DNA from 4 places in the Pseudoalteromonas sp. SG43-6 genome. Region 4 is predicted to be linked to each of the others. Evidence: predicted binding sites of a transcription regulator. Region 4 holds the regulator's gene; each other region holds the start of a gene.
The links. The regulator sigma-54, encoded in region 4, starts transcription at its own class of promoters, with help from an activator protein. The targets are predictions, from matches to a motif close to GTTGGCACGNNNNTNGNNT.
Positions count from the first base shown of each region.

Region 1: a site for sigma-54 is predicted at 1,832-1,850, ahead of flgJ (flagellar assembly peptidoglycan hydrolase FlgJ). Genes of this name have one in related genera too.
Region 2: a site for sigma-54 is predicted at 3,381-3,399, ahead of H5201_RS07540 (DUF3192 domain-containing protein). Genes of this name have one in related genera too.
Region 3: a site for sigma-54 is predicted at 1,179-1,197, ahead of H5201_RS19765 (BON domain-containing protein). Genes of this name have one in related genera too.

Region 1 is NZ_JACJEZ010000006.1:136,279-142,215, forward strand. Features, by position in the region: gene H5201_RS04315 (FlgK family flagellar hook-associated protein) at 1-824, opposite strand, end outside; gene flgJ (flagellar assembly peptidoglycan hydrolase FlgJ) at 826-1,794, opposite strand; gene H5201_RS04325 (flagellar basal body P-ring protein FlgI) at 1,943-3,037, opposite strand; gene flgH (flagellar basal body L-ring protein FlgH) at 3,049-3,732, opposite strand; gene flgG (flagellar basal-body rod protein FlgG) at 3,751-4,539, opposite strand; gene H5201_RS04340 (flagellar basal body rod protein FlgF) at 4,561-5,325, opposite strand; gene flgE (flagellar hook protein FlgE) at 5,485-5,937, opposite strand, start outside.
Region 2 is NZ_JACJEZ010000013.1:24,126-30,062, forward strand. Features, by position in the region: gene H5201_RS07530 (PAS domain-containing hybrid sensor histidine kinase/response regulator) at 1-2,005, shown strand, start outside; gene H5201_RS07535 (diguanylate cyclase) at 1,974-2,888, shown strand; gene H5201_RS07540 (DUF3192 domain-containing protein) at 2,955-3,335, opposite strand; gene H5201_RS07545 (D-2-hydroxyacid dehydrogenase) at 3,498-4,442, opposite strand; gene zntR (Zn(2+)-responsive transcriptional regulator) at 4,545-4,958, shown strand; gene H5201_RS07555 (SO_0444 family Cu/Zn efflux transporter) at 4,942-5,937, shown strand, end outside.
Region 3 is NZ_JACJEZ010000062.1:11,893-17,829, reverse strand. Features, by position in the region: gene srmB (ATP-dependent RNA helicase SrmB) at 1-840, shown strand, start outside; gene H5201_RS19765 (BON domain-containing protein) at 1,250-1,573, shown strand; gene H5201_RS19760 (alpha-amylase family protein) at 1,748-3,757, opposite strand; gene H5201_RS19755 (DUF1289 domain-containing protein) at 4,064-4,258, opposite strand; gene H5201_RS19750 (mechanosensitive ion channel family protein) at 4,519-5,433, opposite strand; gene yaaA (peroxide stress protein YaaA) at 5,534-5,937, opposite strand, start outside.
Region 4 is NZ_JACJEZ010000067.1:1,443-7,379, forward strand. Features, by position in the region: gene mgtE (magnesium transporter) at 1-762, opposite strand, end outside; gene H5201_RS20240 (HPr family phosphocarrier protein) at 886-1,158, opposite strand; gene rapZ (RNase adapter RapZ) at 1,187-2,029, opposite strand; gene ptsN (PTS IIA-like nitrogen regulatory protein PtsN) at 2,050-2,502, opposite strand; gene hpf (ribosome hibernation promoting factor) at 2,507-2,794, opposite strand; gene H5201_RS20260 (RNA polymerase factor sigma-54) at 2,823-4,319, opposite strand; gene lptB (LPS export ABC transporter ATP-binding protein) at 4,386-5,111, opposite strand; gene lptA (lipopolysaccharide transport periplasmic protein LptA) at 5,108-5,641, opposite strand; gene lptC (LPS export ABC transporter periplasmic protein LptC) at 5,631-5,937, opposite strand, start outside.

The DNA of each region.
Region 1 (5,937 bases), on a different contig from region 4:
CCGCCAATTTTACCTTTAAGCTTAGTCACATCAACATCAAGCGGCACAGCTTTGCCGCCATCTATGTCTAAATGTAATTCTTTAAAATTAGGATCAGGATCGCCCGCCATCGAAAATAAATTAAATGCGCCATCTTGCATTACTAATGATTCGCCGGTGCCCATAAATACGAGCTTTTCACCGTTGGGGCCATCAAGTGTCTCTACATCAATTAATTCCGATAACTTACGAATAGCAAGGTCTCTTTCGTTGTACGTGGTGCTTGAGTTTGCCTCGTTACGCGTACCATTTACGGTAGCTATTTGCTTATTCAAGCTGCTAATATTTTGAATTAATGTATTCGCTTCATCAGAAAATATTTCTAACTGATCATTCACGATATTTTTTTGATTAAATACAATGCCTGATAAGCGATCCATTTGATCAATCAAATTTTTTGCATCCGTCATTACGAGCGATCGTGCAACTGAGGATGATGGCTGATTTAAACTTTCCTGCACATTATTGAATAACGAATTCATACTAGTCGATAGACTATTGGATTCTTGAGAAAACAAACTATCAACCCGGCCAGCCTCAGTCACAAATTGGTCGAAAAAGGTTTTATTTGAGGTATCACGATTGAGTTGCTTTTGTGCAAACTCATTTAATAAACGATAGGTTTCTCCACGACCGACTTGGTTATCAATCATGGTCATATGCTCTGTACGCTCGCGTACATAACCTACCGTATTAACATTGGTAATGTTCTTACTGGTGGTTTGCAGTAACTCAGAGCTAGCTCGAACTCCTGAGCTTGCAATGTCAAATAAGTTAAACGACATGTTAATTTACTCCTTGGCGAACCAATGATGTCGCCAATGTCTTAAGCTCTGTGTGGTTTAGCACTTGCTTAATTTTGTCAGCGTAATTGGGGTCAGTGGCATAACCAGCTTTTTGTAATGAATCTAAAAAGGCAGCCGGTTTTGCGGTATTTTGTAGCGCTTCTTGGTAACGTGGGTTTTCTATCAAAAACTGCACAAAGTCATTCACACTCTCTTTAATAGAATCATATGCACGAAAACTAGCTTGTTTTTTAACTGGTGTGCCTTGCTCAAATTCAAGCGTCATTTTGTTGGCTTTCTCACCTTGCCAGCTTTTATCTGATTTAATATTGAATAAATTAAAGCTGCTATTACCATCACTTTTATTAATGATATGTTTCCCCCAGCCAGTCTCAAGAGCTGCTTGTGCAACCATCACAGCGGGGTTCAAACCAATTTTCTCAGCAGCTGTTTTGGCATGTTCCCAAACACTACTGATAAAATCTTCTGCATTTTCAAACTGAGGTTTTTGCGCTGTTGATGAGCTGCTATTGACAGCCTGAGTGTCAGCCGCCTTATCAGCATTCTTGCTGGTTGCACGTTGATCACTGGTAAAATCATCGACGGTGCGCAGCACTGAACTAGGGGTAAATTTTTTCCCGTCAGGAGAGAGTTGTTGCACTATGAGATCGGCTAAGCCCAATGAACCTTTTGAAGATAAATCAACCGATAACTGTTGATCATGCATTTCTTCAAAAAACTTTACTCCACTGGAGTTAAAAGGGCTGTCTTCGTCTTCAAACGCTTCGTTTGCTTTACGCATACTTTTTAAAAGCATTTGCGTAAAAATAGATTCAAATTGTGCCGCTGCTTTTTTTAGCGCTTCTTTTGATGCTTCAGGCGAGGCACCACTTTTTAAGGCATCTTGACGTAATGTATTGAGATTGCCTAAATCAAAGAAGTTTTGTTTATCGAGATGATTAGTATCCATCAGCAATTTGACACAGTGATTAATAATAGTATTAACAATGCAATAATTAAGCCAATGCGAGTTTGCGAAAGTATAAAAGCGTTGATTAATTATGCAAGTCAAGGCCCCCTAAATGCAAGTTAACGCAAACTTAGGGGGTCAATATGGTTTAAATAACCACGAGTTGACCGCTAATGGCACCCGCTTCTTTTAATGCTTCTAGTATCGCCATTAAGTCACCAGGCGCTGCTCCAACTTCGTTAATTGCGCGCACTAAATCGTCAAGGCTAACACCGGGGTTAAATACAAAGGCCCGAGAATCATCTTCGTTAACATCAATAATACTTTGATTAGTAACGGCAGTTTCCCCTTCACTTAATGCGTTAGGCTGCGATACATTTTGCTGTTCTGCGATCGTAACGGTAAGACCACCATGGGTAATTGCCGCCGCTTGTAACCGCACGTTTTTGCCGATCACTATGGTGCCAGTGCGTGAATTTACAATAATTTTTGCCGAAGTATCGGCAGGTTTAAACTCTAAGTTTTCAAGCGTAGACAAATAAGCAACACGCTGCGACGCATCACGCGGGGCAATAACACGAATTGAAGCGGCATCAAGGGCATGTGCACTGTCTGGGCCGATAAGCTCATTAATGGTTTGCTCCAAACGTTTAGCAGTAGTGAAATCAGGACGATTTAAATTAAAAGTTATGTAATCACCTTGCATAAAAGGACTTTTAATTGCCCGTTCAACCGTTGCGCCATTTGGAATACGTCCTACCGTGGGCGTGTTCATTACGATCTTACTACCATCAGCTCCTTCGACACCTAACCCGCCAACAATTAGACTACCTTGCGCGATAGCATAAGTATTTCCATCAACCCCTTTCAAAAAGGTTTGTAGTAATGTTCCACCACGTAAGCTACCCGCACTACCAATTGACGATACAGTAATATCGATTGTCTGCCCTGGCTTTCTAAATGCAGGTAATTCTGCATGCACAGCAACCGCTGCTACATTTTTGATTTTGGGTTTTAAATTCGATGCCATGGTAATACCAAAACTATTTAGCATGGCTTTAAAACTTTGTTCAGTAAAACGACTTTGCTCACCGGTGCCAGGTAAACCTACTACCAGACCATAACCAACTAACTGGTTTGAGCGAACACCTTCAACCATTGAGACATCCTTGATACGTTCAGCGCTAGCAATAGAATGCCAAGCTAATAAACATATACACAGCAACGCTTTCAAGCTATTCATATCAACATCCTTTAAAAAGGGAACAGAGAGCTGGTGAAGAATCGAGTTAACCATCCTGCCGTTTGAGTCTCTTGCATTTGCCCTTTACCAGAATACTGAATACGCGCATTCGCGATTCTGTTAGAGGTCACAGTATTATCTGCAGTAACATCTTGCGGACGAACAAGTCCTTCCAGACGAATAAATTCTTCGCCGGTGTTTAAAGTCAGCCATTTTTCACCACGGATCACTAAATTACCATTAGGTAATACCCGCATAACATTCACGGAAATATCACCAAATAAACTATTAGATTGATTTGACTTAGTATCACCTTTGAATTTAGCACCGCTGCCCACACCAAACTGAATACTATCGCCACCAATATTAACCGGTAGTCCGCCTAACCCAATGACAGGATCTAAGCTGGCATCACTTTGTTTATCCGTTTCAGTTTTAGCTGCTTTAGATGATTGCGTCGATTCTTGCAGTTTAACTGTAATAATATCTCCGGTGCGTAACGCTTTTTTATCTGAATATAAATCGTTTGATAAATTGCTATCAAACAATGAGCCTGTCGGTACAACTTGCGCTGCAGCAGGCTCTGGGTACATAGGAGCATAGTATGGATCATCTTGAACCACGCTGTGGTTTTGAGTCGTCATACAACCACTCAATATAAATGCACCCGTTAAGATTATAGATAAATTACGCATAACTTTGCTCCGAATTAGTTAAAGTTGCTGACTGATGTAACTCATCATTTCGTCAACCGCTGAAATCACCTTTGAATTCATTTCATAGATACGTTGAGTTTCAATTAGGTTAACTAACTCTTCGGTTACATTTACGTTAGAGGTTTCAAGTGCGCCTTGGACAACAGTGCCTAATCCTTCTAGACCAGGGTTACCTTGTACAGGTGCGCCACTGACGGCCGTTTCGGTATATAAATTTTGGCCTACAGGCTCTAGACCTGATGGATTGATAAAGTCACTGATCGTTAACTGACCAATCACCACATTCTCAGGTTGTCCTTCTATTTTCACCGATACCTCACCATCTTGTGATACGGTAATTGACTTCGCATCATCCGGTACATTCATTTCTGGCTGCACAGGAAAACCTGCACCAGCAGTAACAATACGACCATCTTCATCCGTGGTAAATTGACCATTTCGAGAATAGGCGATATTGCCATCGGGCTGTAAAACTTCAAAAAAACCGGGCCCTGATATCATCCAATCCAATGAGTTTTCAGTGGTTAACATGTTACCTTGAGAAAAGTTCTTCTGATTAGCAACTACTTTGGTACCAGCACCAAGCATCAGACCAGAAGGCATCTCTGTATCTTGTGATGAACGCCCCCCTGGCTGATTAATATTTTGATAAAGCAAATCTTCAAATACAGCACGACTTTTCTTATAACCAACAGTACTGGCATTGGCTAAATTATTTGAGATAACCGAAATATCGGTTTGTTGAGCATCAAGCCCCGTTTTACTTATCCACAATGCAGGATTCATATTAATGTCCTCTCAATAAAGTTAAACAATACGCAGCAATTGAGTTTGACGTTCGTCAATTTCTTCAGCCGTTTTCATTAACTTAACTTGTAATTCAAATTGGCGTTGATGGCTTATCATATCCACCATCTCATGTACCGGATTCACATTTGACATTTCCAAAGTGCCACTCATTACTTTCACATCATTAGAGATGTCACAAAATCCACATATACCATTTTCCAGTAATTCGGGTTTTGGTCGAAATAAGCCATCATTGCCTTTTTCAAGCTCAGAATTATTTGCCTTAATTACCTTCAAACGGTCAACAACTTCTAAAAAGTTAGCCGGCGCACCTTGCGGGCGAACTTGGATTGAACCATCGTCACTAAATTCGACTTTCTCCACTGGCAATGGCAAAATAATCGGTCCACCTTCGCCAATAACTTGACGCCCGTGACTGGTGATCAAAGCGCCATCAGGAGTGATATTCAACGTGCCAACTTTAGTATATGCCTCATTACCTGAAGCATCTTGCACTGTAAGCCACCCTTTATCGCTCATAGCAATATCAAGATCACGTCCAGTTTCAACAATACCGCCGGAAGTCATATTAGAGCCTGGCCGTTCCTGCATAGTAAAAACACGTGTCGGTAAGCCTTCACCAAAAGCTTGCATTGAGCGCGCTTGCGCGAAGTCAGCTTTAAAGCCTGTGGTATTGGCATTTGCTAAATTATTTGCTTTAAGCTCTAGGCCCCGCAAACTTTGCTTAGCTCCAGACGCTGCAATGTAGACCATCTTGTCCATAACATCGACTCACGTTAAAAATCTATAACATGACAAATGCAAGATAAGTGCCACAATAAAATGACGTAATAAATTACAAAATATAATCAAGCACAAATAAAAAAGGCTGCTAATAAATAGCAGCCTAGGTGTCGGATTGTAAAAAATATTAAAACGAGATTAACGGATCTGCAAAATAGCTTGCTGTAGTGTTGAATTCACTTCGAGTGCACGCGAGTTAGCTTGGAAGTTACGCTGTGCGCTGATCAAATCAACAAGCTCATTGGTTAAGTTCACGTTTGATTGCTCTAATGCTGATGAGCTAATCTTACCAAATGCGCCTGAATTTGCTTCACCCGCTACAGGGTCACCTGAAGTTAAACTTTTCTTCCATGACGTATTGCCTACTTGTTGTAACCCCTGTGAATTGGGAAAACGGACTAACGCAACTTGTCCTAAATAATTAGAGTCGCCATTACTATAAGAAGCAACAATTTTTCCATCAACACCAATGTCTATATTTGCCAACCGTCCCACAGCAGCACCATCTTGAGATAATACTTTATTTTCAAACTTGCCTGCATGCTGAGTCGGGATTTTTGCAGAGGTACCTGCTTCATCGCGCCAGTTGAT
Region 2 (5,937 bases), on a different contig from region 4:
AGCTTTATTGCTGAGTGAGAAAAAGAAAGTTTACCACCTTACTTTAGGACAAGAAGAGCTAAATTGCTGGTGGCAGCTGAGCGTCTCTTTAGTATGGGATGAGCAACAAGCACCTTACTATTATGTTATTCATATTCAAGATGTCAGTGCATTGACTCAGGCCAAACAAGATGCCGAGCGGGCAACCGAGGCCAAAAGTCGGTTTATTGCTAACTTAAGCCATGAAATACGCACGCCACTGCATGCTGTGACAGGCCTTATTGATATGGTAACTCAGCAAGGCTTAACAGCGCAGCAGCAACAGCATGCAGTTCAAGCAAAAAATGCTGCGCAAAGTTTATTAACCATGCTTAATCGAATGCTTGATTTTGCGCGAATCGAAAATAACCAAGTGCAATTAGACTTAGTTGATTTTGCTGTAGTTGCACTTGTTGACAGCTGCAAGAGTGTATTAATAGGGCTCTGCCAGCAAAAAGATTTGGCTTTTAATATCGATATTGATCCGCTAATTGCTCCGCAGTTAGTCGGCGATTACATTCGCTTACAGCAAGTGCTCGGTAATTTACTCACCAATGCCGTGAAATTTACTGAACATGGCAGTATCACTTTGAAAATAACAGCCGTTGAATTGACGCCAACAAAACAAACCCTGTGTTTTAAAGTGATTGACACCGGGATCGGTATTGATAAAGCTGATCAGAGTCGATTATTTGACGCATTTACGCAAGGCGACGAATCACTCACTCGCACCCATCAAGGTGTTGGTCTAGGGCTCGCTATAGTCAAACACGAATTGGCATTAATGGGAGCTGAAATTAAAGTTGTCAGTAATAAAGGCCAAGGTAGTCAGTTTTTCTTTACTATAACCTTTAATGTTGCCGCTCAAATCGACCCTATCGACTGGCACAATACTTTAGTGATTCATTCTGAGCGGGGAATTAATTTACCTGCCGCATTAGCGCCATTAAAATCGCTAGAATTTTCTGAGTTAGCTGAATTAACAGACCACGCTGTATTAGCAGATTATCAGCGGATCATCATTAATGACGTTGATCTACCGAGAGTTATAACGCGAGACAATATAAAAACAGCATTGATGAGTAATAACACGCAGCTTTATGTTGTTAAAAATGATCCAAATACTCCGCTGCCAACTCTTAAAGGTATGCAAATGTGCAGTGTGAAAAATTCTGCATTAGTGCAACGAATACAGCAAGTTGAGCCGGTATCTAAACGCCCTGATGTAAATCTGACAGCGGCAGAGAGTAAACTCAACGTTGCGGGCTTACTAGTGTTAGTTATTGATGATAATCAGCTTAATTTAGATATTGTTAGTAATATCTTAAGCAAAGCACATATTAATGTAATGACGGCAAATTCGGCGATGGCAGGGATAGATTTGGTTGCACAAGTCATGCCTGATCTGATCTTAATGGATATTCAAATGCCAGAAGTCGATGGGTTGCAAGCAACCGCTTTATTGCGACAACGTTATGATCAACAGCAATTACCTATTTTTGCGCTAACTGCGCATTGTGAAGCAGCTGACGAGCAACGCTCACTTGCAGTGGGTATGAATAAACATTTAACAAAACCAGTAGTTGCAGCGACGTTATTAGCGGCGATAAATGAGCTGAGAATTACCGGCGCTGTTTTTTATAATCATTCTTTTGCATTAGAACAATTCTCGGGCCATAATGATTTACTACAGGTAATGTTGGGTAAACTTGCTAAGTTGTGTGTAAGCCATCTGCAGCAATTAAAAGTGCCGATGCAAACAAAAGCGTTGGAACGATTAGTGCATAGTATTAAAGGTGTGTCAGGAAACCTTGGCTTTAATCGCCTAAGTGCTACCGCTCAGCAATTAGAAAGTAGACTACGTAAGACACCAGACGTAGGGCAAATATCCCTGAGTCAGTTAGAGTTCGAATTAGTACAAGTAAATAGATACATTCAAATACAAGGCTCAGTAAATGTTGAAGAAAGCCAAAATACTGATCGTTGATGACGACCCATTAAATCGATTAGTGTTGGAAAAAACATTAGCGAATGATCACGAAATATTTTTAGTTGAAAGTGGTGAAAAAGCCCTTACATTTGTTAAATCAACGGCGGTTGACTTAATTATCCTCGATATAGTAATGCCCGGCATTAATGGCTATGAGGTGTTAATTCAGTTAAAAGAAAATTCAACTACGCACGCTATTCCAGTCATCTTTATTTCAGCTAATACAAGCCATGATGATGAAGCGAAAGGGTTTGAATTAGGCGCAATGGACTATATTGCTAAGCCATTTAGTCCCGCAATAGTACGTGCACGAGTGCGTAATCAATTATTGATCAAGCAAAAAAATGATTTGTTAGAAATGCTCGCCTCAATTGATGGGCTGACAGAAATACCTAATCGGCGTTATTTAGATGAAAGCTTATCGCGAGAATGGCGTCGCAGCCGTCGAGCTGGTACACCGTTATCGGTGCTATTAATAGATATAGACCACTTTAAGCGTTATAACGATTGTTATGGCCACCGTGCCGGGGATGACTGCCTTAAACGTGTGGCACATGCATTAGTTGCAGCGTGTGAGCGAGGTACTGACTTTGTTGCGCGCTACGGCGGTGAAGAATTTGCTGCAGTATTACCCGACACCAACCAGTACGAGGCATTGGAATTTGCTAATAAACTCAGAGATGCTGTTAATGCGCTTGCTATCCCGCATAAAGCATCACTCAATGCCGCTCACATTACGATAAGTATTGGGGTTGCTACAACTGAGTTTGGTCAAGTTTATGCTGAGCATATATTACTTGAAGAAGCCGATTTAGGTTTATATCAAGCTAAAGATAGTGGCCGCGATAAAATTATCGCTCGAGTTATTGACGCAAGTTAGTAAAGTCAGTTATTACAGCAAATAAAGAGTGAATATGCTCCACTCTTTACTGCTTTAGTTTTGTGTCTAAATGGCGCTAAGTGAATTATAAATACTATCACCCACACCAATCAGTTTCTCGTTTTTAAAGACCAGTGGAGTACATTCATCTTTTGTCATTTTTCCGTCAGAGTGAATACTATGGGTGGCATAAAATAGTACTTGGTATACATCACCGTCTTTTTTTAATAATTCTGTAAAGTCGGGAGTTTTTAATTTATTTAATACATTTTGATAGCTGGTATCTAAAGTGAGCCCCGAGATGCTTTCACGATTAAATTGATGATGTTCTTCCCAGCTTGAACTATTACCAGCCCAATGCGTTTCTGCTTCACCATCGGATACTGCAATTACACAACCAGTAAGAAGAGGGGCTGTAAGCGCGGCAATTAAAAGTACTTTTTTCATTATTTTATCCTGATACTAAATATTGATTTTAATTTGTCTATTAGTTAGCAAAGAACTGGCCAATATTTTATATTATTTAAAATCAATAGATTAGGTTTTTTTGTAAGGCGGTAAATTACATTTAACCACCTTGTATAGCGTAACTAACTAAAAGTTAGTTGATTAGACCAGTCTATTTAAGCTTTGACCTTGGCTAAATGCGCTAATATTTAAGCTGACTTGCTTTACTAAGCGAATGATTGACTCTTCACTGGCCCATGCAATATGTGGAGTCAGTATTAAATTATCACCACGATAAGCGGCCAATGGATTATCCTTCGCAGCTGGTTCTTTACTTAATACGTCAAATCCCGCTCCTGCAATTTGGTTATTGCTCAGTGCGTTGGCTAAATCAGCTTCATTAACGATACCACCGCGCGCGGTGTTAATTAAAATGGCATTGGGTTTCATCATAGCAAGTTCAGCAGCACCAATCAGATCACGACTTTCATCGGTTAAAGGGCAGTGTACACTAATAATATCAGCTGTTTTTATTGCTTGGTAAAATTCTGTTCGGCCCTCTCTAGTTACTTGGTTTTTACGCTCACTGATAACTACATTGGCACCAAAAGCACGTGCAACATCCGCAACAGCTTTACCAAGCGAACCATAACCGATAATTGCCAGAGTTTTACCTCCAATATCATTAAAACGGTAATCAAGGCGGCAGAACATCTCACTTTGTTGCCATAACCCTTGTTGGCAATCAGCAATGTAGCGGTGAGTATTACCCAGTAAATTTGTGATCAGTGCAAAGGTATGTTGTACAACCGAAGGTGTTGAATACCCGGCCACATTGGTAACGGCAATGCCAAACTCTTTAGCGGCGACTAAATCAACATTGTTAGTGCCAGTTGCGGCTACACATATGAGCTTTAATTCAGGAAGTTTTGCCAGTGTTTCGCGATTAAGTACCACTTTATTGGTGATCAATACATCAGCGCCTGCACTGTGCGCTAATACTTGTGCTGGACTGGTTAGTGAATAACTAGTGAAATTGCCAAGTGTTTGAAAAGGCTCAAGTGATGTGCCTGCTAATGTGGCAGTATCGAGAAGGGTAATATTCATGCGCTTTCCTTATTAAATAAAATAATTTTAATGCTTGACCTTGGTGTGTACTCTAAGGTTTATACTTGGCATCAGTTGATAATACACTCATTGGAGACACAGATGAAAATAGGTGAATTTGCTAATCAGTTAGGTGTCTCTACAGATACCCTAAGATACTATGAAAAACATAATTTGTTAACGCCATCAAGTCGAACCGGGGCCGGTTATCGCGATTATGGTGAAGCTGCATTAAAGCAAATGAAGTTTATTTTACGTGCTAAAAATGTTGGCTTTAGCTTGGCAGAGATCAAGGAGTTGCTGCAAATTAAATTTAAAAAACATCAGCATTCTTGCCATGAAGTTAAAAACCTAACAATACAAAAGCGTGACTTAGTCGCAGAGCGCATTGCTGAATTAACACGTTTTCATCAATCATTATCCGTGTTAGCTGATAAGTGCTGTGGCGGACAAGAGCCCGCAGATAACTGTTCAATATTAACCACTTTGGAGGACATCGATGGACTTACTCAATAATTTTTGGCAGTTATTTTTATTATCTGCCCCTTGGTTAATGCTTGGTTTACTCATTGCCGGGTTATTAAATGTGTATTTACCGGCAAATTTTTTAAATAAACATTTAGGTAAAGAAGGTTTTTGGACCACTGTTAAAGCTGCTTTAATTGGTGCGCCAATGCCGTTGTGTTCGTGCGGTGTAATACCCGCTGCAATTGGTTTAAGACGTGCAGGCGCTTCAAAAAGTGCTACCACTGCGTTTTTAGTATCGACTCCTGAAACTGGGGTTGATTCGGTGTCGGTATCGTATGTGCTACTCGGTCCTTTTATGGCAATAATTCGTCCAATAGCGGCGATTTGTAGTGCTATTGTCGCAGGTGTCTTAGTGGGGCGTGATGCTGAAAAAACGCAAACTACAGATCACTCTAGTGAAGTTAATAATGAGCAAAAGCGAGCAGCTACAACAAGTTGTTGTTCAACAAAATCAGCAGTGGCTGAAGAGAAGGCAAGTTGCTGCTCAACAAAATCAGCAGTGGTCGAAGAGAAGGCAAGTTGCTGCTCAACGAAATTAGCAGTGGTCGAAGAGAAGGCAAGTTGCTGCTCAACAAAATCAGCAGTGGTCGAAGAGAAGACTAACTGTTGCGATACAACAAGTGCAGCACCAGCTAGTCAATGGCAAAAGATGAAACAGGCAGTGAGTTTTAGCTGTAACAAATTGCTATCAGACACTATGAAGTGGTTAATGATTGGTTTGTTCTTTGCAGCTTTAGTGCAAACTTATGTGCCAGAGTCATTTTTAAGCCAATGGGGCAGTGGTATTTTGGCTATGCTGGTGGTGATCGTGATTAGTATTCCCATGTATATCTGCGCGACCGCATCAACGCCGATTGCAGCTGGTTTGTTATTAAGTGGCGTAGCACCTGGCGCTGTTTTAGTCTTTATGTTGGCAGGTCCTGCCACTAATGTCGCGACGCTTGGCGTGGTTGCCAATGAGCTTGGT
Region 3 (5,937 bases), on a different contig from region 4:
GGGCGATTAATGGAATATTTAGAAACCGAAAACTTTCATGCCGAAAACGTCGAGATGCTTATTTTAGACGAAGCAGACCGCATGTTAGACATGGGCTTTCGTAAAGAAATGATGCGTATTTGTGAAGAAGCAAAAAATCGTCGTCAGTGCTTTTTATTCTCAGCCACTCTTGAAGGCGATAGCGTTGAACGATTTGCAGAGCAAATTTTAAAAGATCCAGCCCTATTAGAAGCTGAATCTTCACGTAAAGAAAAAGCTAAAATCCACCAATGGGTACACATTGCTGATGATTACAACCATAAATTAGCAATGTTGGTTGAAATACTAAACAGTGAAGACTTAAGCAAAGCTATTGTGTTTGTTAAAACCCGTGATCGCCTAGAAACATTAGTCGGCGAGCTGACCAATGCTGGGGTTCGCGCAGCCTGGTTACGTGGCGAGATGCCACAAGACAAACGCATGAAGGCAATGGAAAATTTCCACAGTGGCCGTACAAGAATATTAGTTGCGACTGATGTTGCCGCCCGCGGTATTGATGTGGCTGATATTAGTCATGTGATCAACTTTGATATGCCACGTACAGCAGACGTGTATGTTCACCGTATTGGCCGCACTGCTCGCGCAGGTAAGAAAGGCATTGCAATTTCGTTAGTAGAAGCCCATGACATTGCAGTATTAGCCAAAATTGAACGCTACATTGAGCTGCGCCTTAAACGCCGTGTTGTTAAAGGATTTGAGCCGCGTCATAAAGAAGCTAAAGCGCCAATCAAAAAACATAAAGATCCGGTAAAAATCAAAGCCCGTAAAAAGGCCAAAGCAAAAGCTAAGAAAAAGAAATAATTCATCTGCTTTGACGCTACATAAAAAGCCGAGACTTATCATAGTCTCGGCTTTTTACATTCAGTTTTACCTACTCGCAGTAAGTTATTAAACCCTCTCATAGCAGTCATGCAAATTAATTATCTTGTGCTCCCCATTTAGCTTGCTCATTACAAGCTTGCAGCTACGACCATCACTTAACAAAAAATATATTGCATCGCTATAGCTGAGCTGCGCTAAACAGCAACTACAAATCTAAATTAGTTAGCTAATCGCCGTACTTTTTACTCAGTTGAATGTAAAAAATTCCAAAAACATTACCCGAACTTAAAATACCCCTTCAATTTCAATACGTTAAAGTTGGAATAAATATTGTAACAGTAAGCTTACTATTCACTAAACACATACAATAGATGTTATGAGGGAAATCATGGACCGCTTCAAATTAACTGTATCATTGGTATCACTTTGCTGTGTATTTTTACTCGCCTGCGCAACGCAAGTCAGTGCAGCCACTAGTACAATTATGATCAGCAGCGTTTCTCCTCAACCAACACTACAGCAGACTATAATTGATAAACTGCGCAGCAATCCAAACCTAAACCTCTCGCAACTGCGAGTACACGTTGATGGCAACAAAGTAGCCATTTATGGTCTAACCGAAACCGGCTTTGAACGCGCACTGGCACAAAAGTTTTTAGAAAACACCCAAGGTGTAGCAATCATAGAAAATAAAATGCAGGTGAGAGATTGAAGAGTTTAAAGCTGCTAGGCTAAAGATTAAAGAGTTAAAGCAACTGATTTTCTGGTGATTCAACTTAGGTTTACTTAAAACACAGAAAACGCAAATCTCCAGAACATGACTTACAAAGTAAAATCCCAGCTAAACGCATACTTATGGTTTAGCTGGGATTTATCTGTAATAAAATTAGAAATTGCGTATTTCTACCGTTGAATTATTAAACTCAAATTTATTAATTTTGCCGCATTGAGCAACATGATTAGTACTAGCATAAGGGGGGGTTGCTTGCGCGATATTGCCCTCCCAGCCCTGACCATTTTTAATAAACGCTTTTACCTCAAACCATCCATTAACCGCTTTGCTGCAATCCATATCAACATCAAGCAGCCAATAATGTTCACCCCAAATATTCAGTGGTGTAACACCAAAGCCATCATTAGCAACGGTTTTTTCTGCTCCCCAAGTTGCTGGCCAAATATTAGTTGTCCAATCGGTTGCGGTCCCTTGCGCCTCACTACTTTGGCCCGTTTCAATACCATACCAATCTAGGTAATTATCGTTTGCTTTCCAAGGACTGGTAGTGGCACTTTGCAAATTATTATGGCGAATTGGCATAGCACATTCAAAGTTGCTTGTTTGGCAGTTACGCCCAAGGTTTGTGTTTGCATAAACATGGTCAATTCCGCCGCGAATAAACATATCTTGGCCAGTTTGCGTTTGTGCGTTAATAAATATCACAGTTCGCTGCCAATCACTCTGAGGATCAGGGGTTGAGTTAGTGGTTAACTTGGCATTTTTATGAATAGCCATTGCATCCCACGCGGCTACATTTAAGTTTATAGTGCCATTTGCATTAACAGTAATAACTTCACCAGTACAACTTGTTGCATCATTACTCAGCGCTCCTTTTAGCACGTTACAGTATTGCCCTGGAGCCATATCTGTTTGCACGGTGGTATTGAGTGTTGAGCCTTCTTTATTAATGGCAACATGACCTGAACTTCCTCTACCAAAGGCTATTTGATTGTTAGTATTATCCCACCAATTGGTTGTTGCCCAGCTATCAGCCGTATTATTTCTAAAATCTACGCCACCTGCAATGTATGCCCAACGATGCTCACATTGCCAATTACTCGCAAAGCATTCTAAATTACCGTTGTTATGCACAGGTACGCTTGGACCACCAGCATCTGTGTCACCATGATAGTCGTAACTAGACATTACTTTTGGATAACCATACGGGTAAGCCAACATAAATACGTTTGCTAAGTCGTACAAGCGGCCATCTTCAAAGGTAATTACATTACCGGCACCACCATGACCGCGTTGATTATCATGATTATCTACAAATACTACAGCTGATGCACTTGGCATAAACCCCCACCCTTCACCAAAATTACTTAACCATGCGAGCGAGCCATTTCTAAAGGTATTGCCAAGTTCAGTGCTGTATTTAAACTCCGTAACTAAACCTGACGCTAAATACTCAGAGGCAGCAACAGCCTCGCCACCTTGATCAATTACTTCTTGAAAGACCACTGGCGAGCCATTCACTTTCGCCATTAAACTTTGAATATCACTGGCTGCAACATGTTTAGAGGCATCAAACCGAAACCCCTTAACACCAATGGCTTGTAATTCATTAATGTAAGCCGCTAATGTATTTTGGACATACGTTGCAGCGGTATCTAAATCTGCTAGTCCAACTAACTCACAGTTTTGTACTCGGTAACGATCGTTGCCGTAGTCAGAGCCATTAATGGTGCAACTGGTGTGAAAGTCTTGTGGGCTATAAATTGGGTATTGTTTATTACCATAGGTATTACCAGCGGTACCTGTACCACTGCCTGCAGCCATATGATTGATTAAAGTATCTACATAAATATCAACGCCAGCGGCATTACAGCGATTAACCATATCAATAAACTGCTCGCGGTTACCGCCTCGGCTTTGCAATAGGTAACTGACAGGTTGATAACGCGTCCACCATTGGCTGCCTTGTATATGTTCATTAGGCGGCGATACCTGTACCGCAGCATAGCCTTTAGGTCCTAAGTATTGTTCACATTCGAGGGCTACATCTTGCCAGTTCCATTCAAATAGATGGACGAATGTTGTTGGTGTTGCATTTGCAATCGACGTAGCACTTAGGCCAATACTTAGCCCAATAGTGGTTACTATTTTTTTAATTTTCATTGTGTGTTCCGTTGTGTTGTCAAGTAATAGGTATTATTTATTTACAAAGAATTAACAGTAGAGGGATTCTCACAAAATGAAAATTGAATACGTATGCAATCAAAAATTCAAAAACACCATCGATTATGGATGCTTAGCACAAATGCAGTGGCACGAGTGTATCGCTAACTTATTCTTTGTGTGTGTTGGAGTGTTTATTAACGGGCAGTACAGAGCGGTAAAACGAGTATACGGTTTTTATCTTTATTACGAAATCTTGAAGTTTGGGGTTAGCTTTTTCAGACTGCAGTTTGCTCTACAAAGTGATTATTTATGTTGCGCGTTTTTGCGATTTTGGCATTCATTAAGAACCTGTAGCTTTTGTGCAGGGCTTGCACTGTGCCACGCGAGAATTTCATCAAGGGTTCTAAAGCAACCGATACAGGTATCGTTTTTATCCAAACAACAATGCCGAATACATGGGCTACTTGGTTCTTCATTGCTCACTTTAATGTTATTCATTAATTTTACCTTCGACTTTACTTATTAGACACTAGCCTTAGTTTTAGCTCGTGTCTAATAAGTGCAGTAGATAATCGGCTAGCGATAACTAAACTATGACCACTGCCTTTTACTTGTTTTGATGCTTCGCCATAAATGCTGTCTATCAGTAGAAAACTTAATACTGGTAAATATGCGCCAATCAACAACTGTATTACCAGCTGTAAATTTGTGTAAATTAGCACTATCAACAGGTAAATATTACCTGTTGATAGAACCATTTATTGTTCTGAGTGCTGGCGCTTTTCAGTGATCATCGCATCGAGTTTTTCACCGCCTTTAATACCAAAATCAAGGGTGCGAATTGGGAATGGAATACTAATATCAGCGTCACTTAGCGCTTGTTTGACTGCCACAATTGCTTTATGGCGTACGGTCATAAAGTCTGCCTCGCCGGGGTATTTTATCCAAAACCACACCAGTAAGTTGACACTACTGTCGCCAAACCCTTCAGCATAAACAGCGGTTTCGTCTTGTTTAATTACAAAATCAAATTCATTGATTTTTTTAACTATCACCTCAGCTGCCAGCTCTGGGTCATCACCATATGAAATGCCCACCGGCACTTCAATGCGGCGTACACCTAAGGTACTGTAATTACGTAATACATTACGAAAAAGTATTTTGTTAGGCACTAAAATCAGTTGCCCATAAAAGTTTTCGATAAGCGTGTTACGCAAATTTATTGAGCGCACATTGCCAAACACATCATCGGTTTTTATAACATCGCCTGTTTTAAAGGGTTTGCGAATACCCATAGCAATACCAGCTATTAGGTTCTCGGTCATATCTTGAAAGGCAAAACCAATTGCTAAACCAACAATCCCAGCACCAGCCAGTAATGACGTTACAGTGCCTTTTAGCCCTATAAAATCGAGGGCAACAAATAACCCAACACACAGTACTATCATCTTGAATATCGATGCCATTAAGTCTGCAATTTGTTGGGAGTCTAACGAGCGGCGTAAAACATTGCGCATCATCGAACCTAAAAAACGCGCGAGAATTGAGAAAACAATGGCGATGATCACCGCCACTATAAAATTAGGTATATGACTTATTACGACATCAAACCAGCCACCGAGTTTTTCTTCAATAAGTTTTTCGGCATCGCTGATAGAAGGTATTTTTAGCATTGCTTAACCTTGATTATTTTATAAATAGTGTCAGGTTATTGCAAAATAAGCGCCAAAACTAAAAAGCCATGCATTGCATGGCTTTTAAACAGATTAATAACTAGTTTTGTTCATCTCTTAGAAATACTGGCTCCAGCTCTTTTTGGGTCGCTTCGCTACTGTAGTAGTAACCATCAACAGTAAACTTTTTTAAATCGCTTAACTGGGTAACTTTATTCTCAATAATGTAGCGAGCCATCAAGCCGCGCGCTTTTTTAGCATAAAAGCTGATAATTTTATATTGGCCGTTTTTACAGTCTTTAAAGTGTGGAGTAATGATTTGCGCGTTTAAGGCTTTTTTATCAACCGCTTTAAAATACTCGTTTGATGCTAAATTTACTAGATATTGGCTATCTTGCTCAGCGAGTACGCTATTTAGTTTATCAGCAATAATACTGCCCCAAAATTCATAGAGGTTTTTACCACGGCTGTTATCAAGCTTAGTGCCCATTTCTAAGCGATACG
Region 4 (5,937 bases):
AACGATATCATCGATGGTGATACGGCCAAGTAGATGGTCATTATCATCAACCACTGGGGCTGATATCCAGTTATGACGTTCAAACAGTTGTGCTACATCGGTTTCATCCATCGAAATGAGGATAGATTCACAATCTTCATCCATTAAGTCGCGAATAATTTTATCTGGCGAGTTAGTCAACAAGGTCGTTAACGACATGGCACCTATAAAGCAGTTATGTTTATCAACAACATAAAGATCATCGGTACCTTCTGGTAGCTCACCACGTAAACGTAAGTAGCGCAGTACTACGTCGATAGTGACATCTGGACGGATGGTCACTGTATCAGTGTTCATTAGCGCGCCAGCAGAGCGCTCTTGATAAGAGAGTGCTTGAGTTGCACGTTCTCGATCTTGGCTGTCCATGGCACTAACAACGTCTTTGTAGACGGTATCAGGTAGGCTACGTAGTACTTCCCCTAGATCATCGTGGCTCATGTCCTCAGTTGCCGCAGCGATGTGCTTCGGCTCCATTTGGGCAATGATCCCTAAACGAACATCTTCTGAGAGTTCTTCGAGTACGTCACCTTGTACATCTGGATCAACCAGTTGCCATAGCAAGGTACGAATTTTATGTGGGGATGACTCGAGTAATAATGCGGTGTCACACGGAGCTGTTTTTGCCAACATACGCCTTACTTGAACAAATTGACCACTGTTAAGTGACTTGGTCACTTGTTTTAGTTGTTGTAGTGGGTAATCTTGTTCAAAAGCTTCTGGCATTGGCGTCCTTAAAAATTAATACGCTTGATAGGTAGGGTAACAGTTGTCGGTAATTAACGCGCTTGGTCTGTTTAATTAACGACTTTATTTAGTTTAACGCAATTTAGTGGTACTGACTACGAGCTATTCTTGTTCGTTAAAGCGTTGTGCGATCAACTCGCCAATTGCTGCAAGAGCAGGTTCAGCGTCCGGGCCTTCACATACAACTTTAACTTCTTTGCCTTGGCTACTTTCTAATAGCATTAAGCCGAGTACGCTATCGCCTGCGGCTTGTTTGTCATCTTGATGAAGTGTGATGCTGGCATCAAACTGCACAGCTAATTGCGCTAATACGCTGGCTGCGCGAGCATGTAAACCGAGTTTGTTTTTTATTAAAAATGTATCTTCTAAACGCATCAACATTCCTTACTGTAAACGTGAGTTGTTATTCTTGTTCACGATGGCGAATTTTCACATTGCTGTGGCTCATCGAGAAGCTTTCACCTATAGTTTGCGCTAGATAAACTGAGCGATGTTGACCACCGGTGCAACCAATAGCAATTGTTAAGTAACTGCGGTTATTACGCTCCAAATGCGGTAACCAAGTTTGTACAAAGGTTTGGATCTGCCAAGTGAATTTTTGTACGATACTATGGCTGGCTAAATAATCTTTTACTGGCTGATCAAGGCCTGTAAGTGGCTTAAGCTCAGGCTCCCAATGTGGGTTTGGTAAAAAGCGTGCATCAAAAACATAATCAGCTTCTTTTGGGATACCATATTTAAAACCAAATGATTCAAAGGTAATGATTAGTTTTTTATCTTTTTTCCCTAAAATCTTTTCACGGATTGACTCTGCAAGCTGGTGGACACTCAGATCAGTGGTATCAAGTATAAAGTCAGCGCGAGTAGTTAATACATCAAGTAATACTTTTTCTTGCTTGATAGCTAAATCCAGTGGCAAAGAGTCCAAAGATAATGGGTGTAAGCGGCGAGTTTCAGAAAAACGTTTGATCAGGGTTTGATCATCACTGTCTAAATAAAATAGCGTCGGATTTGCAAAACCAGGCAAGTATTCAAGAATATCGTTAAATTCTTCCTGCTCTTTCGGTAAATTACGGACATCAATACTGACGGCAATTTTGTCATAATTATCAGAGACACTGCGCACTAATGAAGGTAATAAGTTTACCGGAATATTATCTACACAATAATAGCCAAGATCTTCTACTACACGCAGAGCAACAGATTTACCTGAGCCAGAACGCCCACTGATGATGATTAACTCCATGTAAATTCTCCTTCATTTGGCTACGATTGCGCAGCAATTACGTGATACAAATCTTGGTCTGTTTTTGCGCTACGTAGTTGTTTACAAAAATCTTTGTCGTTGAGTTTATCAGCAATTGTGGCTAACGTCTTCAAATGAAGTTGGCTATCACCATCTGGCACGATGAGAGCTACAAATATATCAACTGGGCGATTATCTATCGCATCAAAATCAATCGGTGATTCACTCACTATAATTATTGCTAGCGGGTTTTCAACACCACTCATACGGCCATGAGGAATAGCAATACCACGACCAATACCCGTACTACCTAGTTTTTCTCTCGACAGTAGTGCGTTGAGGATTTCTTGTTGTGATAGCTGAGGAAGTTGTTCATGAGCCAATTGGCTGATAAATTCAATGATCCGTTTTTTGCTATTAAAAAGGACCGCAGCTTTACTGCAGTCCTGGCAAATAAGTGAGCTTAATTTCATAGTGTTAGTGTCGAGCGTGCTTCTCTTTGTGTTTAATTACCTGACGGTCAAGTTTGTCGATTAGTCCGTCAATGGCTGCATACATGTCTTGGTGCTCAGTTGAGGCAAATAATTCAGCGCCACTGACATGTAATGTGGCTTCTGCTTTTTGGCTTAGCTTTTCTACATCAAGAATGACATGGACATTATTGATATGATCAAAATGCCTTTCAAGCTTGGCAAACTTATTGTTTACATAGTCTCTTAATGAATCAGTAATTTCTACATGACGACCAGTTAAATTTAGTTGCATAAGCATTTTCCTCTTGTGATTTTACGCCTTAAATCAAACTTTTACGTTGATTTGACGGTGGAATAGCCAGTGACTCGCGGTATTTTGCAATAGTCCGTCTAGCTACTTTGATACCTTGCTCTGCCAATATATCTGCAATTTTACTATCACTCAATGGTTTCGCTGAGTTTTCTGCACTGATCAATTTTCTGATCAATGCTCGAATGGCTGTCGATGAGCATTCGCCGCCGTTCTCAGTACTTACATGGCTCGAGAAAAAATATTTTAACTCAAATATACCACGAGGGGTATGCATGTATTTTTGGGTGGTTACACGAGAAATTGTTGATTCGTGCATCTCAACCATTTCGGCAACGTCGTTTAGTACCATAGGGCGCATGGCCTCAGGGCCATGCTCAAAGAATCCTTGCTGCTGTTTAACAATGCAGTTGGTTACTTTGAGTAACGTCTCGTTACGACTTTCTAGGCTTTTAATAAACCATTTAGCTTCTTGCAAATGCGAGCGTATAAATTGGCTGTCAGTGCTTGATTTTACAGAGCGTGACATCGCCGCATATTGGCTGTTCACTCTAATTTTTGGCATGCTGTCTGGATTGAGTTCAACCACCCAGCGACCTTTAATTTTTTTCACCGAAACGTCAGGAATAACATACTCTGATTCTTCGCGTACTATGGTATCCGCAGGCTTTGGGTTAAGGCTGTGGATCAGTGTCATTACTTCTTTTAGTTCATCTTCTTTAAGCTTAGTCTTTTTCATCAAAGTGCGATAGTCACGACTAGCTAATAAATCGATATGATCAGTTAAAATCATTTTTGTCTCGCTAATCCAAGGAGTTGCAGGATCAAATTGATTTAATTGAATACATAAACATTCTTGTAGGCTGCGCGCAGCAATACCAACAGGGTCAAACAACTGAATGCGTTTTAACACTGCTTGCACTTCGTCGAGTTCGATTTCTTCTTCGTTATTACCTTGATTTAAGCTCTCTGCAATGTCTTCGCAGCTCAAGGTTAAAATACCTGAATCGTCAACGGCTTCAACAATCGCAATGGCAATGGCTTCATCGGTTGGACTAAAAGGTGTGAGTTGTAATTGCCACATTAGATATTCGTGCAAGGTTTCAGTTGAGGCACCTTGATAAATTGACTCATCTTCAGGCATTGGCCCAGATGACGTATTTGGCGCAGCACTCATGTATTCGTCCCAGGTGACGTCCATAGCCATTTCGTCACTTAAGGTCTCTTTACTTAATGCTTCGCTACTTTCTTGTTCATATTCGCTTGGCTTGTCGTCTGCTGATGCGCTAACGGTTAAGTCATCGTTATCTTGTTTTTGTTCGTTTTTACCAGCCGTGTCGTCTGAATATTCATGTTCTTCTAGCTCTAACAATGGATTGCTGTCGAGCGCTTCTTGAATTTCTTGCTGGAGATCCAATGTACTGAGTTGCAATAAGCGAATTGCTTGTTGCAGCTGTGGTGTCATTGTAAGTTGCTGGCCCATGCGCAGCTGGAGTGATTGCCTCATGTATCTCTAACAATCCTTTTATTGTTATCATCGTTAAGTCTAGCAGATACTTAGCCGAGCGTGGCTTTATAGCCTAAATTGCTCGCCCAGGTAAACATCGCGGACTGTTTGGTCGGCGAGTACATGCTCAGGGGTACCTGATGCAATTAACTCCCCATGAGAAACTATGTAGGCTTTTTCACAAACATCAAGGGTTTCTCGTACATTGTGGTCGGTAATAAGCACGCCAATACCACGGTTTTTAAGGTGTTCAATAATCTTCTTTATATCTAACACTGAAATAGGATCAACGCCAGCAAAAGGCTCATCAAGTAAGATAAATTTTGGGTTTGCGGCTAAAGCGCGTGCAATTTCAACTCGACGACGTTCACCGCCAGATAATGCCATACCTTGGCTGTCGCGGATATGTTGAATGCTAAACTCATCAAGTAAGCTGTCGAGCGCTTCTTCTCTGGCTTGTTTATTCAGCTCTTTACGAGTTTCTAAAATAGCCATCAGGTTTTGATAAACAGTTAATTTACGGAAGATGGATGATTCTTGTGGCAGGTAGCCAATCCCTAACCGTGCGCGACTGTGCATTGGCAGTAAGGTGATGTCATTATCATCAATACTGATTTTACCTTTGTCGCTTGGAACTAAACCCACAATCATATAAAAGGTGGTGGTTTTACCAGCGCCATTAGGACCCAATAAGCCAACAATGCTGCCTGCGCTAACTTCTAAACCCACGCTTTTTACAACTTGGCGACCTTTATAGCTTTTTGCTAGAAATTCAGCTTTTAATGTACTCATGGCTGCCCTTTAGATTCGTCTTTTTTACTGTCTACTGGTACCAAAATGGTGTGCACACGATCGCTTGAGCTTGCGCCTTTTTCAGCACTGATCAGTTGCTGGTCCATATCATAGGTAATGCTTCTGGCATTGATTTTTTGACCTGCCTGAGTGACTTGTGCATTGCCAACCAAGGTTAAATAGCGCTTAGCGACATCGTAACGGACTTCATCAGCACTGGCACTCATTACTGTGCCATCAGTTTGTTTTTCTTCAAAGTAAGCCGGACTGCCAGTTGCGACAAGTAGTTGTTTGTTATCGCCTAAATCTTCGCGCTTATGGACTTCAAGTCGATCCGCTTTGATACGGCGGTTACCATGAATGATTTCAACATTTTTTTCAAAAATACCGATATTATCTTTCAGTTGGGCAAGCTGCGTGTCAGCACTGATAGAGACTTGATCTGCAGGTGGTGTCGTATTTTCAGCAAAGCTTGCAAAAGCAATGAATAAGCTTGGTATAACAAGCAAGTGAGCAAATTTATTGGTCATAATATATGGTTCGCGTATGGTTAATTAGTTCTACCACTTCGGCTTTTAAGTCGGCATGGAGACCGCGCCCAGTGATTTTTAAATTTGGTCCGATTAATTCAACTGGTTGTTCTGAACTCATGGTTTGTAGTTCAATATCAACCTGAATATTATCTGCGTTTATATGTTCAATCATGGCATTATTGGTCAGGTTTTTAGCAACCACATTACCTTCTAAAATTAATTGATGATTTTCATATAAGGTGGCTTCATCGGCATTAATTTGCCACGTCTGCTGTTGATTATAGAGTGTAAAA